4 regions of the Shewanella rhizosphaerae genome follow, and region 4 is predicted to be linked to each of the others. Evidence: predicted binding sites of a transcription regulator. Region 4 holds the regulator's gene; each other region holds the start of a gene.
The links. Region 4 encodes sigma-54, which starts transcription at its own class of promoters, with help from an activator protein. Its sites were predicted from a motif close to GTTGGCACGNNNNTNGNNT; they were not measured.

Region 1 (4,215 bases), 2.1 Mb from region 4:
GTATCCCCTTGGGATTGAGGGCGGCAGCAAATTGCCGCAATATCTTGGCCTTTGCCTCTGGGGCAAAATAGATCAGCACGTTGCGGCAAAAGATGATGTCAAACTTGCCGAGTAAGGTGTAACTCTCAAGCAGGTTGTGTGCCCTGAAGTTCACCAAACGCTTGACGTTAGCCTTCACCACCATGGAGCCACTCCCCGTGGGTTCAAAAAACTGACGTTTGCGCTCCTCGGACAGACCGCGCCCCAAGGCAAGGTTGTCATATTCGGCCGCCTTACAGCGCTCTAGCATAGAAGGAGACAGATCCGTTGCCAGGATCGTCGCACTGCCGGGCAAAGCTCCTGGCTTGCGCTGCTGATATTCCAAGATGGTCATGGCTAGCGAATAGGGTTCCTGCCCCGACGAACAGGCAGCCGACCAGATCTTCAGCGGCCGTCCCAGGCGGGCATATTCGGGTAACAGGTTATTGCCTAACAACTCGAAGGGATAGCGATCGCGAAACCACAAGGTTTCATTGGTGGTCATGGCGTCGATCACCTCGGCACGAAGTTGCCGCTCGGTGGGCTTCATCGAATGTTTAACCACTTCAGATAATGAGGGAAGATTATATTTCCCCATCAGAGGCGCGAGTCGACTACGAACCAAATATTGCTTATTGTCGCCCAACACAATACCGCTGTGTTGTTCCAGAAATAATTTAAATTGGTTGTACTCGGCTTCGGCAAGTGATTTATTCGGCACCTTGATATCCCAATATCAAAAAAGAAAACAGGCTACAACATACACTATAGCAAGCGTTACAGAGGTCAGCGTTATACATTAGCTAACTCACTGATACAAGCCTAAACTTACCAAATTTAGGCTCAGGCCCAACTTAGTACAAATTACAAACTAAGATGCTTATTCACCGCCGCCGCTAATTCATCAGGATTAAATTTCGCGATAAAGTCATTAGCGCCCACCTTCTCCACCATGGCCTGGTTAAATACGCCGCTGAGCGAGGTATGCAGCACCACCTTAATGTCTTTCAATTTAGGATTGTCGCGGATCTCTGCCGTCAGGGTATAGCCGTCCATCTCCGGCATCTCGATATCGGAAATGATCAACGGGATCTCATGGGCCACGTTATCCATCTCGGCGGCGACGCTTACCAGCTTATCTAAGGCCTCGCGGCCATCTTTGGCGGTATCTATCTGCAGGCTCAGAGATTCCAGTGCGCGAATGATCTGCTTGCGTGCCACGGCCGAATCGTCGATCACCATGATGTGATAGTGACGGTCTCTGTCTATGGTCAACTGCTCGTCGACTTCCTGACTGATCTGAGTCTTCACCGGCGAGATCTCATCGAGGATCTTCTCGACATCGAGGATCTCCACCAGCTCACCCTCAATCTCGGTCACGGCGGTCAGGTAGGAGTATCGTCCCGCGCCTTGCGGCGGCGGCATGATCGCCTCCCAGTTCATGTTGATGATGCGCTCGACCGACTTAACCAGGAAACCCTGCACACTACGGTTGTACTCGGAGATGATGATGAAGCAACCTTCGGTATCTTCTATCGGTCTGCCGCCGGTGGCCGCGCTGAGATCGATCACCGAAATGGTCTGGCCGCGAATATGGGCCACGCCCCTCACATAGGGATTGAGCTTAGGCAGGCCTGTCAGTGGCGGGCACTGCAGCACCTCTTTCACCTTAAATACGTTAATGCCAAACCTTTGCCGCCCGTTTAACTTAAACAGCAATAGCTCTAAGCGGTTTTGTCCTACAAGTTGGGTGCGTTTGTTAACTGATTCAAGAATACTCGACATAATGCCTTTGCCCTGTTGTCGGGTGAATGCGAAGCCGTTCCCATGGTAAATATGAGTATAGGCATACTAATTGCTTTATCTAGTTATATGACAACCAGACCTTTACTTTGTCAAATTTATGACACTCATTTCTCACAAAAAATGGCAAAGCCTTGGCTCTTAAAACGAAGTATAGGTGTAATCTGGCTAATCAAGCTAGTCAATTCATTATGAAAGTAAATTTTGCATATTTTCTGTTTTTGCTACTCATCTCTCTGCCCTTAAAGGCGGCTGAGACCGCCAGCGTTCCCTCTGTATCGACCATAGCGCGATTAGCTACAGAGGCAGTGCAGGAAAAAATGGTCTTCCCCCAAGATGCCAAGGTCATCATTACCCCCCAAAGCCTGGACACCCGGCTAAACCCTCCCGCCTGTTGGGGTGAACCCAAGGCGGAAATTGCCAGCGATCGCGCCATCAGTAAAAACAACACGGTCAAGATCAGCTGCGCCAGTCCAGATCTCGATTACCCCTGGCAGATCTACATTTCGGTTCGCGTCGAGGTGCTCTTTCCTGTGGTAGTAGCCAATCAAACCTTGGGGCCCGGCGATCTCATCGAATCGGATCAGATTCGCCTCGACTATGTCGAGCAGAGCCAACTCAGAGGTCAACAATTTGATGACCCTACCGCCGTGACCGGCACCCGGGTAAAGCGCAGAATTCCCACCAATCAGCCGCTGTTTGCCAGCAACCTCTGCTTCGTCTGCAAGGGCGATATCGTGGCCATCTATGCACGGGCCGATAATTTTGTGATAAAAACCAACGGTGAAGCGTTAAAAGATGGTAACCTTGGCGATAAGATACAGGTGCGCAATAGCCGCTCCAACAAGACAGTTGATGCACATGTGACAGGCATTGGCGAGGTGGAAGTCAGGATGTGATCCTGATGATCTTATGACGCGCAAAAATTTATACTGTTTTTTGAAACTTTATTCTAAAGCTTTGACCATGAGTGCCGATAGACAAGTATGTTGATCTCATTTATGTAAGTTGGACCCCACAATGCCTATAGATATTAAGCACGTAAATACAAACACTAACAGTCGGGTTGGCAGCGCCAGCTCGAAAGCCTCGCAGCACAAAGGTAGCGCAGCGGCCACCAGCGCACCAGCGCAGACGGTGAAGAGCGATTCTGTCTCTATCACCTCTCAGGCGCAGCAGCTGCAAAGTGCCCAGGCCAAACTAAATGACATTCCTGAAATCGATATCAAGAAAGTCGAACAGATCAAGGCGGCCATCGCCGAGGGACGCTATAAGATAGATGCCGACAAACTCGCCAGCAACATAGCGCAGTTTGAAAAGGAACTTCAGGATCTTTAACTAATACGTTATGACGCAGATAACCGATATCATCGCCAATCAACACAAATTACTGGACAGTCTGAAGCAGACCATCACGGCAGAGAAGGATGCCCTGATCGCGCAAGATGCGGATCAATTGTTGCGTCTGGCCAATGAGAAGGCCCAGCTGTTAAATGAGATCAAACTAGGTGATACCGAATTAGCTGCGCATCCTGACCTAGGCAGGCTCACTCAGGAGCCTCAACTTATTGCCCAGGTCGACAATGCCAAGCAGGCATTGGCTGAGTGTAAACAGCTTAACGAGCAAAACGCCGCGCTTATCGAACACAGCATGGCCAGCGTCAATCGTTTCTCCCAGGCACTGCAGGCCAGTCGTAATGCCAGTAGCCTCACCTATGACGGCAAGGGCAAGACCTCGACTATCTCCACGCTCGGCAATAATCTGAAAGCTTAACCACTAATATAGAGTTACAGGCTCAAGCTGAAGACATTAAAAAAGCCTCTTTATAGAGGCTTTTTTATTTGCGGGCACTTAGAAATAGGTCACTTCCTTCACCGTCTGCGGCCTATTCTGCTGTTGGTATAAGGCCCACACCTGCTGGAAGTCGAGCTCCAGCTCAGTCACATAATGATCCCCGACCGGGTAGCTCTTCACCACTCTAGCGCCGCGGATAACCCCGCTCACCGAGGCCTGAATATTATCATCGGAAAGCATCCAATCTTTCACACTGCTAGACGCCGATAGCTGCTGGCCGTAAACCTGCTCGGCAAGCTCACGGTAGGCGGCGATCTTCGACGCCTGCATCGCCATCAACACCCGCTGAGATGCCTCTTTCGCCGGCTGAGTCGCCAGCGGCGCATAGCCGATTGCGGTTAACTTAGGAAAACTTTCCGGCGCCTGGGTTTCCCATTGAATGTATCTGTCTTGAGACGCACATCCACTCAGGACGAGCAGCAACACACTAATTAGATATCTCATTGCTTAACCCCTTTAATCTGGACATCTCCCTGACCTTGGCTGCTGTAACGAATAAGCTTGCCATCATGCGCGACCACCCTCTCAGACAGGCTAAG
Region 2 (4,215 bases), 2.1 Mb from region 4:
GCCCGACAGGCTGTTACTCTGATCGGCATCCGACTCACGCTTGGTGTTCATGCTGTCTTTATAGCGCAGGTCGATGGGCGAGCCGCTGATGGTGACGTTGCCACCACCGGCATAGATGGGATCGAGCGTCAGATCTGAGCCCTTCTTCAGCTCGTTGTTGGCACTCTTCTTCGCCTTGGTCGACTCTTGCAGGATCACGGTAATGATATCGCCGACCTTAAGCGCCTTGATGTCCGAATAGAGACTAGAGGCCTGGCTATCCTGATACATAGAGCCCGTGGCGGCGATCTTAGTCGGCGGCGCCTCGGGATAAACTGGTGCATAGTAAGGGTCATCGGCGATCGGCTTCTGGTTGGTTGAGGCACAGCCCACCAACGCCAGCGCAACCACTAAGACAGATGACTTAGCCATAACAAACTTAGTCATATCAAACCTCTACAAATTCTGATTGACGTAAGAGAGCATCTGGTCGACGGCCGAGATCACCTTAGAGTTCATCTCGTAGATACGTTGACTCTCGATCAGGTTCACCAGCTCCTCGGTCACGTTAACGTTAGAAGTTTCCAGCGCGCCCTGACGAATGGCGCCCATGCCATCCAGAGAGGCGGTGCCCTGAATAGGCGTGCCGCTGGCGCCGGTTTCCAGATACAGATTCTGCCCCATGGGATCCAGGCCGCTCGGATTGATAAAGTCTGACATGCTCAGCTGACCCACCACCTGGTTTTCCGCCGCGCCAGGGGTCTTCACCGAGACCTCCCCTTCGGCAGAAACGGTAATACTGGTCGCATCATCCGGGATGGTGATCGCAGGTTGCAGCACATAGCCAGAACCCGGGGTCACGATCTGCCCGGTATCATCTAAGGTAAATTGACCATTTCGGGTATAGGCGGTTGTGCCGTCTGGCAGCTGCACCTCGAAGAAACCCGGGCCTTCGATCATCAGATCCAATGAGTTATCAGTGGTAAGCATATTACCCTGGGTGAACATCTTCTGGGTCGCCACCACCTTGGTACCCGCGCCTATGTTTAAGCCGTTGGGTAACTTAGTGTTGGAGGCGCTGATACCACCCGCCTGATTGACGGTCTGATAGAGCAGATCTTCGAAAACGGCACGGCTCTTCTTGTATCCAACTGTGCTCGCGTTCGCCACATTGTTGGAGATCACCGAGATATCTGTTTGCTGGGCATCTAAGCCAGTCTTACTAATCCATAACGCCGGATGCATAATCTATCTCCTAACTAATGCGCATTAATGACGAAGAGGCTTGATCCATCTCTTCGGCGGTTTTCATCATCTTGACCTGCATCTCAAACTGGCGCTGCAGATCGATTAAAGAGACCATCTCGTCGACGGCGTTGACATTGCTGCCTTCGATGGCGCCACTCTCCACGGCAACATTGGGATCGGCCGGGGCATTAACGCCAGACAATTGACGGAACAGACCATCCTCGCCACGCATCAGGTTTTGATTACCAGGGTTAACCAACTTGATACGGCCGACCTCCTCGATCACCTCAGCGGTTGAGCCGAGCGGTCTGACCGAGATGGTGCCATCCTGGGCAATCTCGACCTTTTCGATAGGAAGGGGTAACACGATAGGACCGGCATCGCCCATCACAGGGTTGCCTCTGTCGTTACGCAGCAGGCCTGAAGTGTCGAAACTCAGGCTGCCAGAGCGGGTGTAGGCCTCACCGCCATCGACGGCCTGCACGGCTATCCAGCCGTCACCTTTCACCGCGATGTCGAGATCCCGTCCCGTGGTCTTTATGGGACCGGCGGCAAAGTTGGCCGACGGGTTCTCTGTCATCGAAAACACCCGTGTCGGCAACCCTTCGCCAAAGGCCTGCATAGATCTGGCCTGTTCCAGATCCGACTTAAAGCCGTCGGTATTGGCATTGGCAAGGTTGTTGGCACGCACTGCCAGCGAATTCATATTCTGCTTGGCGCCACTCATGGCGACATAGAGTAATTTATCCACTTGCTGCTCCGTCAATGTTTCAACTAAAACTGTCTAATAACAGAACAAAGCAAACATCATGCCAAGCAATAGATTTGGTTAAGCAGGTGAAATCAAGCAGATAGAAATGAAGCTAAGGAAGGAAAGGAGAAGCGGCAAGAGAAGCGGAAATGTGTTGCCGCCTGGGCAACACATTTCACTCGTCCCTATAAGCGGCAGCTTAACGGATCTGCAGTACCGTCTGCTGCAGGGTGTTGTTCACTTCCAAGGTACGCGAGTTCGCCTGGAAGTTACGCTGGGCAGAGATAAGATCTACCAGCTCTGTGGTCAGGTCGACGTTTGACTGCTCCAGTGCCGATGAGCGAATGCTACCGAAGGTGCCGCTGTTGGCCTCACCCGCCAGCGCCGGACCCGAGTCAAGGCTCTCCTTCCAGGAGGTGTTACCCACCTGAGTCAGGCCCTGCTCGTTGGAGAAACGTGCCAGGGCGACACGCGCCAGAGGCACGGTAGAGCCGTTACTGTAACTGGCGTTTATCAAGCCATCGGCGCCCACTTCCACGTTAGTCAGACGACCCACTGTGGTACCGTCCTGACTCAACTCGGTCACCTCAAATGGCGAGGCGTACTGAGTCGGGCTGTTGAAGTTAAGGGTGAGTGTCTGGCTACCATCTGTACCTGGGCCTAACACATTAGCGCCGCCAACACCGAGTGTCTCTGTGGTGATCACCGCAGGATCGCTGCCGGTATAGGCACCAGTATCGTTAAACGAGAGCACAGAGCCTTTCCAGCCACTGGCGTTAACCGCAGTGCCAGTCGAGTCGGCCACACCATCACCCGTAGTATCACGGCCATAGGTGCCCGCGGCGCCCGCCAAATCCACCTGCTTGCCGTCAACCGCATAGAAGGCCACCCAGTTACTGGTGCCTGTGTAAGCCGCCTCAGGTGGACGCACGAAATAGGTGGTCAGAATATGCGGCTCACCCAGTGAGTCGTACATGGTGACCGACGTCGAGTTGTTGTAGGTATCGGGGTCATTCGGATTAAAGTTCGCCGGATCCAGCGTGCCCTCACCCGCGTTGAGGTTCATCTGAATACCGATATTGTCGGTTTTCTGTGGGCTGCCGGCAGTGTCAGGGATCTTCACCGGTTGAGTAGTTGTCAGACTCACAGAGGTCGAGTTGCCATCTTTGTCCACCGGGAAGGTCTGCAGGTAGTTACCTGCAGAGTTCACCAGGTAACTGTCGGCATCGACCTTGAAGGCACCGGCGCGGGTGTAGGAGAGATCCTGTGAACCCACTTCCGATGAGGTCACAAAGAAACCGCCGCCATTGATCGCCATATCCAGCGCGTTGCTGGTAAATTGCAGACTGCCCTGTTGGAACTGCTGTGCCACCTGAGCCGTGGTAACACCGCCACCGACAGTAGTCTTGCTGTTGGCAAAGATAGAGCTGGCATACACGTCGGCGAACTCGGCGCGCGACTCTTTAAAGCCAGTGGTATTGACGTTGGCGATGTTATTCGCCGTGGTATTGAGATCTTTTTGCGCCGCCGCGATACCACTCAATGCAATGTTAAATGACATAAATCACCTCACTAAAAATTTGTTATCTGTTCTGGACCTAAGTGCCCTAACGCTCTGCTTTGTCTAGGTTTCAGACACGGCCAGAACATCACCGAGTTTGATACCGCCTATGCCTCTCAAGTTGAGAATTGCGCCGGTACTTGCCGTCCCCAGCGAAACACTCGTCACGTGAGCGTAGGTCGATACGGCTAAATCTTCACTCTTACCATCTACCTTGCCCGATGCCTTAATTGAATAGTTACCACTGGCAACGGGTTCCCCATCCTTATCCAGTCCATCCCAAGAGACATCTATATTGCCGCCGTCGCTACCATCGACGGTGAAGGTCTTCACCAGCTGCCCCTTCTCGTCTTCGATTCGCACGGTTATCGACTCGATGGGCTCAGGGGTACTGATCACCCCTTTGAGCACGGGATCTTCCGCCGAAATATGCCCGGTATCCGATGGGATCAATACCTTCTGCCCCACTAGCCCCGAGGCCTGCAGCGCCTGGCTCGAGGTCATCACGGTATTGAGGTTGACTATCTCCTCGTTAAGCTTAGTGATGCCATCCACGGTGGAGAAAGACGCCATCTGGGCAATCATCTGATCGTTATCCACCGGCTTAAAAGGATCCTGCATCGACAGCTGCTGACTGAGCAGGGAGAAGAAATCCTCCTGGGTCAGCTCCTGACTC
Region 3 (4,215 bases), 290 kb from region 4:
TTAACTGTCAGGTCGTTGGCGCGAGAGTGGATACCCACTACCTGGCCTTCGTAAACTTCTGCCGCGTGACCGATCATCAGACGACCACGGTCTTGCAGACCGAACAGGGCGAAGGTCAGTGCCTTACCGGTAGCGTTAGAGATCAGTACACCGTTCTGACGTTGACCGATATCGCCACCCTTCACTGGACCATAGTGGTCGAATGAGTGGTAGATAAGACCTGTACCAGAAGTGGCAGTCATGAACTCGGTTTGGAAACCGATCAGGCCACGGCTAGGAATGATGAAGTCGATACGCACACGGCCTTTACCGTCTGGCTGCATGTCACGCATGTCCGCCTTACGGGTACCTAGCTTCTCGATCACCGCACCTTGGTGCTCTTCTTCAACGTCTACGGTCAGCGTCTCGTATGGCTCGCACTTCTCGCCGTCGATCTCTTTAACGATAACTTCAGGACGCGATACGGCCAGCTCGTAGCCTTCACGACGCATGTTTTCGATAAGGATAGACAGGTGAAGTTCACCACGGCCAGATACACGGAAACGGTCTGGGCTGTCAGTCTCTTCGACGCGCAGTGCCACGTTGTGTACCAGTTCCTGTTGCAGACGCTCAAGGATGTTACGTGAAGTCACGTACTTACCTTCTTTACCAGCGAATGGCGAGGTGTTTACCTGGAAGGTCATGGTCAGTGTCGGCTCGTCAACAGACAGAGGTGGCAAAGCTTCGGCGTTGCCCACGGCACAGACAGTGTCAGAGATCTTCAGCTCACCAAGACCTGTGATCGCTACGATGTCGCCGGCATTAGCTTCAGCCACTTCATGACGGTCCAGACCCATGTAGCCCAGTACCTGACCGATCTTACCGTTACGCGTGGTGCCATCGGCGCCCACTACGGTAACCTGCTGGTTTACCTTAACGCTGCCGCGCTTGATACGGCCAACGCCGATAACGCCCACGTATGAGTTGTAGTCCAGCTGAGAGATCTGCATCTGGAAGGCACCTTCGGCATCGGCATCAGGTGAAGATACTTTCTCGACGATGGTCTCGAACAGTGGCGTCATGTCAGTACCAGTCTCTTCAGGATCCAGAGTCGCGAAACCGTTCAGTGCAGAGGCATAAACGATTGGGAAGTCTAGTTGCTCGTCGGTAGCACCCAGGTTGTCGAACAGGTCGAATACTTGATCGATAACCCAATCAGGGCGCGCACCCGGACGGTCAATCTTGTTGATCACTACGATAGGCTTAAGGCCTTGAGCGAAGGCTTTCTTAGTCACGAAACGTGTCTGTGGCATTGGACCATCGACCGCATCAACTAGCAGTAGCACACAGTCAACCATAGAAAGTACACGTTCTACCTCGCCACCGAAGTCGGCGTGGCCAGGGGTATCAACGATGTTGATACGGTAATCGTTCCACTTGATGGCAGTATTCTTCGCCAGAATCGTGATTCCACGTTCCTTTTCAAGATCGTTGGAATCCATCACCCGCTCAGCGGCCTCTCCTCGAGTCTCAAGGGTTCCAGACTGTGCCAGCAGCTTATCAACCAGGGTCGTTTTACCATGGTCAACGTGTGCAATAATGGCGATGTTACGTAAATTCTCTAACACGGATAAACCTCTTACCATCGAAAAAATAGGGTATTGATAACAGCCCTAATAATAGCTGTTGCAATAAAAAACGTGCCATTCTACTCTAGCGAGGGGCTCTCGCACAGGATTATTTTTTAGTCAGCTATGAATAGTCATGTTTATATTGGTGCGCACCATATTGGTGAACGCACCATCAAGAGGCATCGGTTGCACCTTTATGGTGCAATATCGAGATTCCCGTCACCTACCTTCTTTATTGTTCCCATAAAAATCAATACGTTAAACTTTTGGCACGAGTCTAGCTTTACTCATGCCAGAACCGCGTTGGTCGCAACGCTGAATGATATAAGAAGGGCATCCCCTCTACTCTACTCGGAGACTTTAGAATGTCAGTTGAATCAGTTTTACAACAACTAGAAGAACTTGAAGTTAAGTTTGTTGATTTGCGTTTTACCGATACTAAAGGTAAAGAGCAGCACGTATCTATTCCTGCTCACCAGGTTGATGCCGATTTCTTTGAAGACGGTAAAATGTTCGACGGTTCATCTATTGCTGGTTGGAAAGGCATTAACGAGTCAGACATGGTACTGATGCCAGACCCAACGACCTTCGTTCTTGACCCGTTCACCGAAGAAACCACTGCCCTGATCCGCTGTGACATTCTCGAGCCAGGCACTATGACTGGTTACGACCGCGACCCACGCTCTATCGCTAAGAAAGCCGAAGAGTACATGGTTTCTACCGGCATCGCCGATACCGTACTGATTGGTCCTGAGCCAGAGTTCTTCCTGTTTGACGACGTTAAGTTCGGCACCGACATGTCTGGCTGTTTCGTTAAGCTAGACGCTAAAGAAGCGGCTTGGAACTCAGGCACTCACTACGAAGACGGCAACACAGGTCACCGTCCATTCGTGAAAGGCGGTTACTTCCCAGTAGCACCGGTTGACTCTTCACAAGATCTTCGTAGCGCCATGTGTCTGGTTCTGGAAGAGATGGGTCAAGTAGTTGAAGCGCACCACCACGAAGTGGCGACTGCCGGTCAGAACGAGATCGCGACTCGCTTCAACAAGCTGACTGAAAAGGCTGACGAAATCCAGATCCTTAAGTACGTGGTTCACAACATGGCCCACGCTTACGGCAAGACGGCGACCTTCATGCCTAAGCCAATCGTTGGCGACAACGGTAGCGGCATGCACGTTCACCAATCACTGGCTAAAGACGGTGTTAACCTCTTCTCAGGTGACAAGTATGCGGGTCTAAGTGAGACTGCTCTGTACTACATCGGCGGTATCATCAAGCACGCTCGCGCGCTGAACGCCTTCACTAACCCAAGCACTAACTCGTACAAGCGTCTTGTGCCTCACTTCGAAGCACCAGTCATGCTGGCCTACTCGGCACGTAACCGCTCTGCGTCTATCCGTATCCCAGTAGTACCAAGCCCTAAGGCACGTCGTATCGAGACTCGCTTCCCAGATCCAACGGCTAACCCATACCTGGCGTTCGCTGCACTGCTGATGGCTGGTCTTGACGGTATCCAGAACAAGATCCACCCAGGCGAAGCCATGGACAAAGATCTATACGATCTGCCAGCGGAAGAAGCGGCTGAGATCCCACAGGTTGCGACCTCTCTTGAGAACGCACTTGAGAACCTGGATGCAGACCGTGAGTTCCTTACCAAAGGCGGCGTATTCTCTGATGACTTCATCGATTCTTATATCGCTCTGAAGACTGCAGAAGCAGAGAAAGTGGCTCGCACCACTCACCCAGCAGAATTTGAGCTGTACTACAGCCTATAATCCTCGCCTCTAAGCTAGGATCATAGCTCGAAGAAGCCGCCACTTAAGGCGGCTTTTTTATGCCCTTTTACCGGCAGATAAACTTGGCTTAAGCGCCTGATGGCGGGCATAAAATTGATTTAACTTTATGGCCAAACTGCTATCATGATCACGCCGAATCACTTACTTTAGAATCCCATTATGTCTAGCCGCGATCCCTTCCAGTCTTTCACCTGGCACAGCGATATTTTTAGCTGTCAGAGCAATGATATCAGCAGCTTCTATGCCCGCTTAGAAGAGCAGGCAAGTCGCCTCGGACTACAGGCGCGTAAGCTGGGTGATGCAGGTCCGCATCCGCTGGAGCTGTATCAGTCGCCGGCGCAGAAGGCGGATCAACCCTCGATATTGATCAGCGCCGGCTTTCATGGCGAAGAGGCCGCCGGCCCCTGGGGGCTGCTCTACTTCCTCAACGAACTGGAACCCGAGCTATTCGGGCAGATCAACCTTAGCCTGCTGCCGCTGGTGAACCCCACAGGTTTCAAGCGCGGCCATAGATTCAACAAGCTGGGGCAAAACCCAAATCGTGGTTTCGTGTTAGAGAACGGCCGTGGCCGTAGCAATCAGGACACCTCGAGCGAGGGCGAGATCCTGCTGGCTCACTCCCAGCTGTTGGCCGCCGCCAGTAAAGATGGCATCCTCACCTGTCATGAAGATGTATTGCTCACAGACACCTACATCTATTCCTTCGAGGCCAATCAGCATCCAGGCCAATTCAGCCGCGAACTACGCGACGCCCTGGGGCACTATTTCCCCATCGCCCAGGACGGACTGATCGATGACTGTCCGGTGCA
Region 4 (4,215 bases):
TCTGTGGCGCGCCTGAACCTTATGCTTGCCCTTGTTGAACAGCTTGGCGAGCTGGTCGGTCACATAGACAGATCTGTGCTGGCCGCCGGTGCAGCCGATGGCTATGGTGAGGTAGCTGCGGTTGTTGCGCTCCAGATGAGGCAACCAGGTTTCCAGCAGGTTTTCGATCTGCCAGATGAACTTGTTGACCAGGGGTTGCTGGCTCAGAAACTGCTGTACTGGCTCATCCAGGCCGGTCAGAGGCCTTAGCTCAGGTTCCCAGTGGGGATTGGGCAGGAAGCGCACGTCGAACATGAAGTCGGCTTCGGTCGGCATGCCATATTTAAAGCCGAAGGACTCGAAGTTGATCACTAGCTCCTTGTCGACCGTGCCCAGCAGGATCTCGCGCACCTTGTCGCTCAACTCATAGATGTTGAGGTTAGAGGTGTCGATATAGTGATCCACGAGTTTGGCTATGGGGTCGAGCAGCTTGCCCTCGAGCTGAATAGCCTCCTTGAGGGAGACCTTAGAGCGTGACAGCGGATGTAGTCTGCGGGTCTCGCTATAGCGCTTGAGCAGCACATTGTCGCTGGAGTTCAGGAAGAAGCTTAAGATTTCGGTATCTTTGGGGAGCTTGGCCAGCTGCTTTTCCAGCTGGATCTCTTCGCTGGGCATGTTGCGCACATCGACGCTGATGGCCACGAGATCGCTGCGTCCCTTGAGCTGCTCAAGCAGGGACTCCATCATCTGCAAGGGCAGATTGTCGACACAGTAGTAGCCTAGATCTTCTAGGACCCTGAGTGCGACGGATTTTCCCGATCCTGAGCGTCCGGATACCAAAACCAATTTCATTGGGTGATCACCTGATAGAGTTCGGATTCATCTTGGGTCTTTCTTAGCTGCTTCATGATCGCCTTATCATTGAGCTTCTCGGCCATAGCGGCCAGGGTGCTAAGATGTTGCTCGCATTGATCTGCGGGCACCAATAACGCAAAAAGGATATCGACGGGCTGATTGTCAATGGCATCGAATGCGATTGGTTCAGCACATTTCACCAGTACGGCCACGGGTTGATCTATGTTAGTCAGCCGTCCGTGAGGAATCGCGATACCATTGCCTATACCTGTGCTGCCCATTTTCTCTCGAGCCAGAAGGCTTTCAAATATTTCTTGAGAGGAGAGGGTGGGGTACTGGACAGCGGCTAAGTCGCTGATAAGCTCCAGTACCTTTTTCTTACTGCCCGGAGTGGCGCAGGTGGTGCACTCCGGCCGCAGGATGGTACTCAGTTCCATCGTTAATGTTTAGTAAGCTTCTCTTTGTGTTTAATGACCTGACGATCGAGTTTGTCAATCAGGGAGTCTATCGCGGCATACATGTCCGCATGTTCGGATGTTGCGAACACTTCTCCGCCACGGAGATGTAACTTTGCCTCAACCTTCTGTTGCAACTTTTCGACATTTAATACAACGTGCACATTATTGATCTGATCGAAATGACGTTCAAGCTTTGTGAATTTCTCTTCGATGTAGCTTCGTAGAGATTGGGTGATCTCGATATGGTGCCCAGTCAGGTTTATTTGCATAAAGATAGTCCTCCAGTTTCCAGGTTTGTTTTATAAGCTCTTGCGCTGATTTGAGGGAGGTATAAGCATTGCCTCGCGATACTTGGCAATGGTGCGTCTAGCCACCTTAATCCCCTGTTCGGCCAAGAGTTGAGCCATCTTGCTGTCGCTCAATGGCTTTTTCTGGTTTTCCGCAGCAACCAGCTTCTTAATGAAGGCACGTATTGCTGTTGAAGAGCACTCTCCGCCATCGTCGGTACCGACGTGACTGGAGAAGAAGTATTTAAGCTCGAAGATCCCTCTCGGGGTATGCATATATTTTTGCGTGGTCACACGTGAGATGGTGGATTCATGCATCTCCACCGCCTCGGCGATGTCGTTCAGTACCATGGGCTTCATCGCCTCTTCGCCAAATTCGAAGAAACCTTGCTGGAAGTCGACGATACAGTTGGTCACCTTGAGCAGGGTCTCGTTGCGACTCTCAAGGCTCTTGAGGAACCATTTAGCTTCCTGCAGGTGGCCGCGAATAAACTGGCCATCCGCCTGACTCTTAGTGCTGCGGGCCATGGCGGCATACTGCTGGTTGACGTTGATCTTGGGCATGCTGTCAGGGTTGAGCTCGACTACCCAGCGTCCCTTCTTCTTGGTGACGGTCACATCCGGGATCACGTATTCATCGCGGCTGGCGGTGATGGCGAGACCGGGACGGGGATTCAGGGTCTGAATAAGGGCGATGGCATCCCTCAGCTCATTTTCCTTGAGCTTGGTTTTGCGCATCAGCAGACGGAAGTCGCGTCCGGCGATGAGATCCAGGTGCTCCTTGATCAGCATGCGGGCGTTGGCGATGTGCGGGGTATCGTCGCTGTATTGGGCTAGCTGAATGGTCAGACATTCGCTGAGATCACGGGCCGCCACGCCAATAGGGTCGAAGTGTTGTACTCGCTTGAGTACCGCCTCGACCTCGTCGAGTTCGATCTCAGGGTCGCCCATGGCCTCGAGAATATCTTCACAGGTCTGGGTCAGGTAACCGCGCTCGTCGATGGCATCGATGATGGCGGTGGCGATGGCCAGATCGTTATCGGAAAAAGGGGTCAGGTTCTTCTGCCATTCCAGGTGTTCGTAAAGACCTTCGCTGGTCTCGCCCTGAAAAGGCATGTCGTCGTCGCGCATGGCGCCCGAGCTTGAGTTTGGCGAGGCGGTGTAGACCTCATCCCAGGTGGTATCCACCGGCAGCTCGTCTGGCATAGAGTCTTGAGTCAGGGCATCAGAGGTCTCGACCCCTGAGTTATCCTGGCTCGAATCCAGCTCTATCTTGTCGTCGTACTTGTTGTCGAAGCTGTCGCCGACGCTATCGTCTTGCAGCTCGATGCTGGCGCTCTCCTGCTCTTCATCCAACTCCAGTAGCGGGTTGGATTCTAATGCCTGCTGGATCTCCTGCTGCAACTCTAATGACGACAACTGCAACAGACGTATGGCCTGTTGTAGCTGGGGCGTCATGGTGAGATGCTGACCCATTTTGAGCTGAAGTGACGCTTTCATCGTACTGCTATTCCCTTGTTTCTAATTATAAAATGAGAAAGCTCTGGCTATATGTGCCGGACAAATATATCGGATAGTGCCTAAGGCCACAATTAACGCGTGGTTTTTCCTCTGTGGCCCCATTATAAGATTAACTATAGCTTGAATTGTTCACCTAAGTACACTGCTCGTACTTGCTGGTTGTCTAAGATTTCGGCGGGTGTGCCCTCGGCGATCAGATTACCATGGCTGACGATATAGGCTTTCTCGCAGACGTCTAATGTTTCGCGCACGTTGTGGTCGGTGATCAACACCCCCAGGCCGCGATTCTTGAGCTGTTCGATGATCTTCTTGATGTCGATAACCGAGATGGGATCGACCCCGGCGAACGGCTCGTCGAGAAGTATAAACTTAGGGTTGGCAGCAAGCGCCCTGGCGATCTCCACCCGGCGACGTTCACCGCCCGAGAGCGCCATGCCGTGGCTGTCACGGATATGGGTGATGTGAAACTCTTCCAGCAGGTGTTCCAGCTCCTCTTCGCGGCCATCGTTATTAAGATCGCTGCGGGTCTGGAGCACGGCCATGATGTTGTCTCGCACCGAGAGCTTACGGAAGATGCTGGCTTCCTGGGGCAGGTAGCCTATGCCTTTGCGGGCGCGCAGGTGCATGGGGTCTAGCGTCAGGTCGTCATCGTCGATAAAGATGCGGCCCTTGTCGCTCTGTACCAGGCCGACGACCATGTAAAAGGTGGTGGTCTTGCCGGCGCCGTTTGGCCCCAGCAGGCCGACGATCTGCCCGGTCTTGACCGTGAGGCTCACGTCTTGGACAACGGCACGACTCTTATAGCTCTTGGCGAGGTTCTCCGCCTTCAAGATCAGGTCTGTCATTGTTTTTCCTGTTCTGGTTTCTTCTCGGGCTTCTGCTCTGGCTGGATCTGTTCCTGATAGTTTTCAGGCTGAATGATGGTGATCACTCTGTCTTTGCCTGTGCTCTCGGCGATCAGCTGTTGCTGCTCTATGTTGTAGCGGATCTGCGAACCCGTGACCTGGCTGCCTTCCTGTTCCAGGGTGGCGTCGCCGATCAGTGTCAGGGTGCGGCTGGAAAGCTCGTAACGTATCTCCTTGGCGCTGGCCGAGGCGGGACGGCCATCTTCCATC

Region 1: a site for sigma-54 is predicted at 1,861-1,879, ahead of flgA (flagellar basal body P-ring formation chaperone FlgA). Genes of this name have one in related genera too.
Region 2: a site for sigma-54 is predicted at 2,026-2,044, ahead of flgF (flagellar basal-body rod protein FlgF). Genes of this name have one in related genera too.
Region 3: a site for sigma-54 is predicted at 1,876-1,894, ahead of glnA (glutamate--ammonia ligase). Genes of this name have one in related genera too.

What each region holds. Positions count from the first base shown of each region.
Region 1 covers NZ_CP080420.1:1,510,035-1,514,249, reverse strand. The annotation lists gene K0I63_RS06745 (CheR family methyltransferase) at 1-745, opposite strand, end outside; gene K0I63_RS06740 (chemotaxis protein CheV) at 883-1,803, opposite strand; gene flgA (flagellar basal body P-ring formation chaperone FlgA) at 2,013-2,720, shown strand; gene flgM (flagellar biosynthesis anti-sigma factor FlgM) at 2,842-3,159, shown strand; gene K0I63_RS06725 (flagella synthesis protein FlgN) at 3,170-3,595, shown strand; gene K0I63_RS06720 (LPP20 family lipoprotein) at 3,674-4,120, opposite strand; gene K0I63_RS06715 (FlgO family outer membrane protein) at 4,117-4,215, opposite strand, start outside.
Region 2 covers NZ_CP080420.1:1,515,534-1,519,748, reverse strand. The annotation lists gene flgH (flagellar basal body L-ring protein FlgH) at 1-411, opposite strand, end outside; gene flgG (flagellar basal-body rod protein FlgG) at 436-1,224, opposite strand; gene flgF (flagellar basal-body rod protein FlgF) at 1,235-1,978, opposite strand; gene flgE (flagellar hook protein FlgE) at 2,178-3,539, opposite strand; gene flgD (flagellar hook assembly protein FlgD) at 3,603-4,215, opposite strand, start outside.
Region 3 covers NZ_CP080420.1:4,236,850-4,241,064, forward strand. The annotation lists gene typA (translational GTPase TypA) at 1-1,607, opposite strand, end outside; gene glnA (glutamate--ammonia ligase) at 1,976-3,385, shown strand; gene K0I63_RS18380 (N-acetyl-ornithine deacetylase) at 3,566-4,215, shown strand, end outside.
Region 4 covers NZ_CP080420.1:3,948,058-3,952,272, reverse strand. The annotation lists gene rapZ (RNase adapter RapZ) at 1-831, opposite strand, end outside; gene ptsN (PTS IIA-like nitrogen regulatory protein PtsN) at 828-1,271, opposite strand; gene hpf (ribosome hibernation promoting factor) at 1,274-1,561, opposite strand; gene K0I63_RS17095 (RNA polymerase factor sigma-54) at 1,592-3,079, opposite strand; gene lptB (LPS export ABC transporter ATP-binding protein) at 3,214-3,945, opposite strand; gene lptA (lipopolysaccharide transport periplasmic protein LptA) at 3,942-4,215, opposite strand, start outside.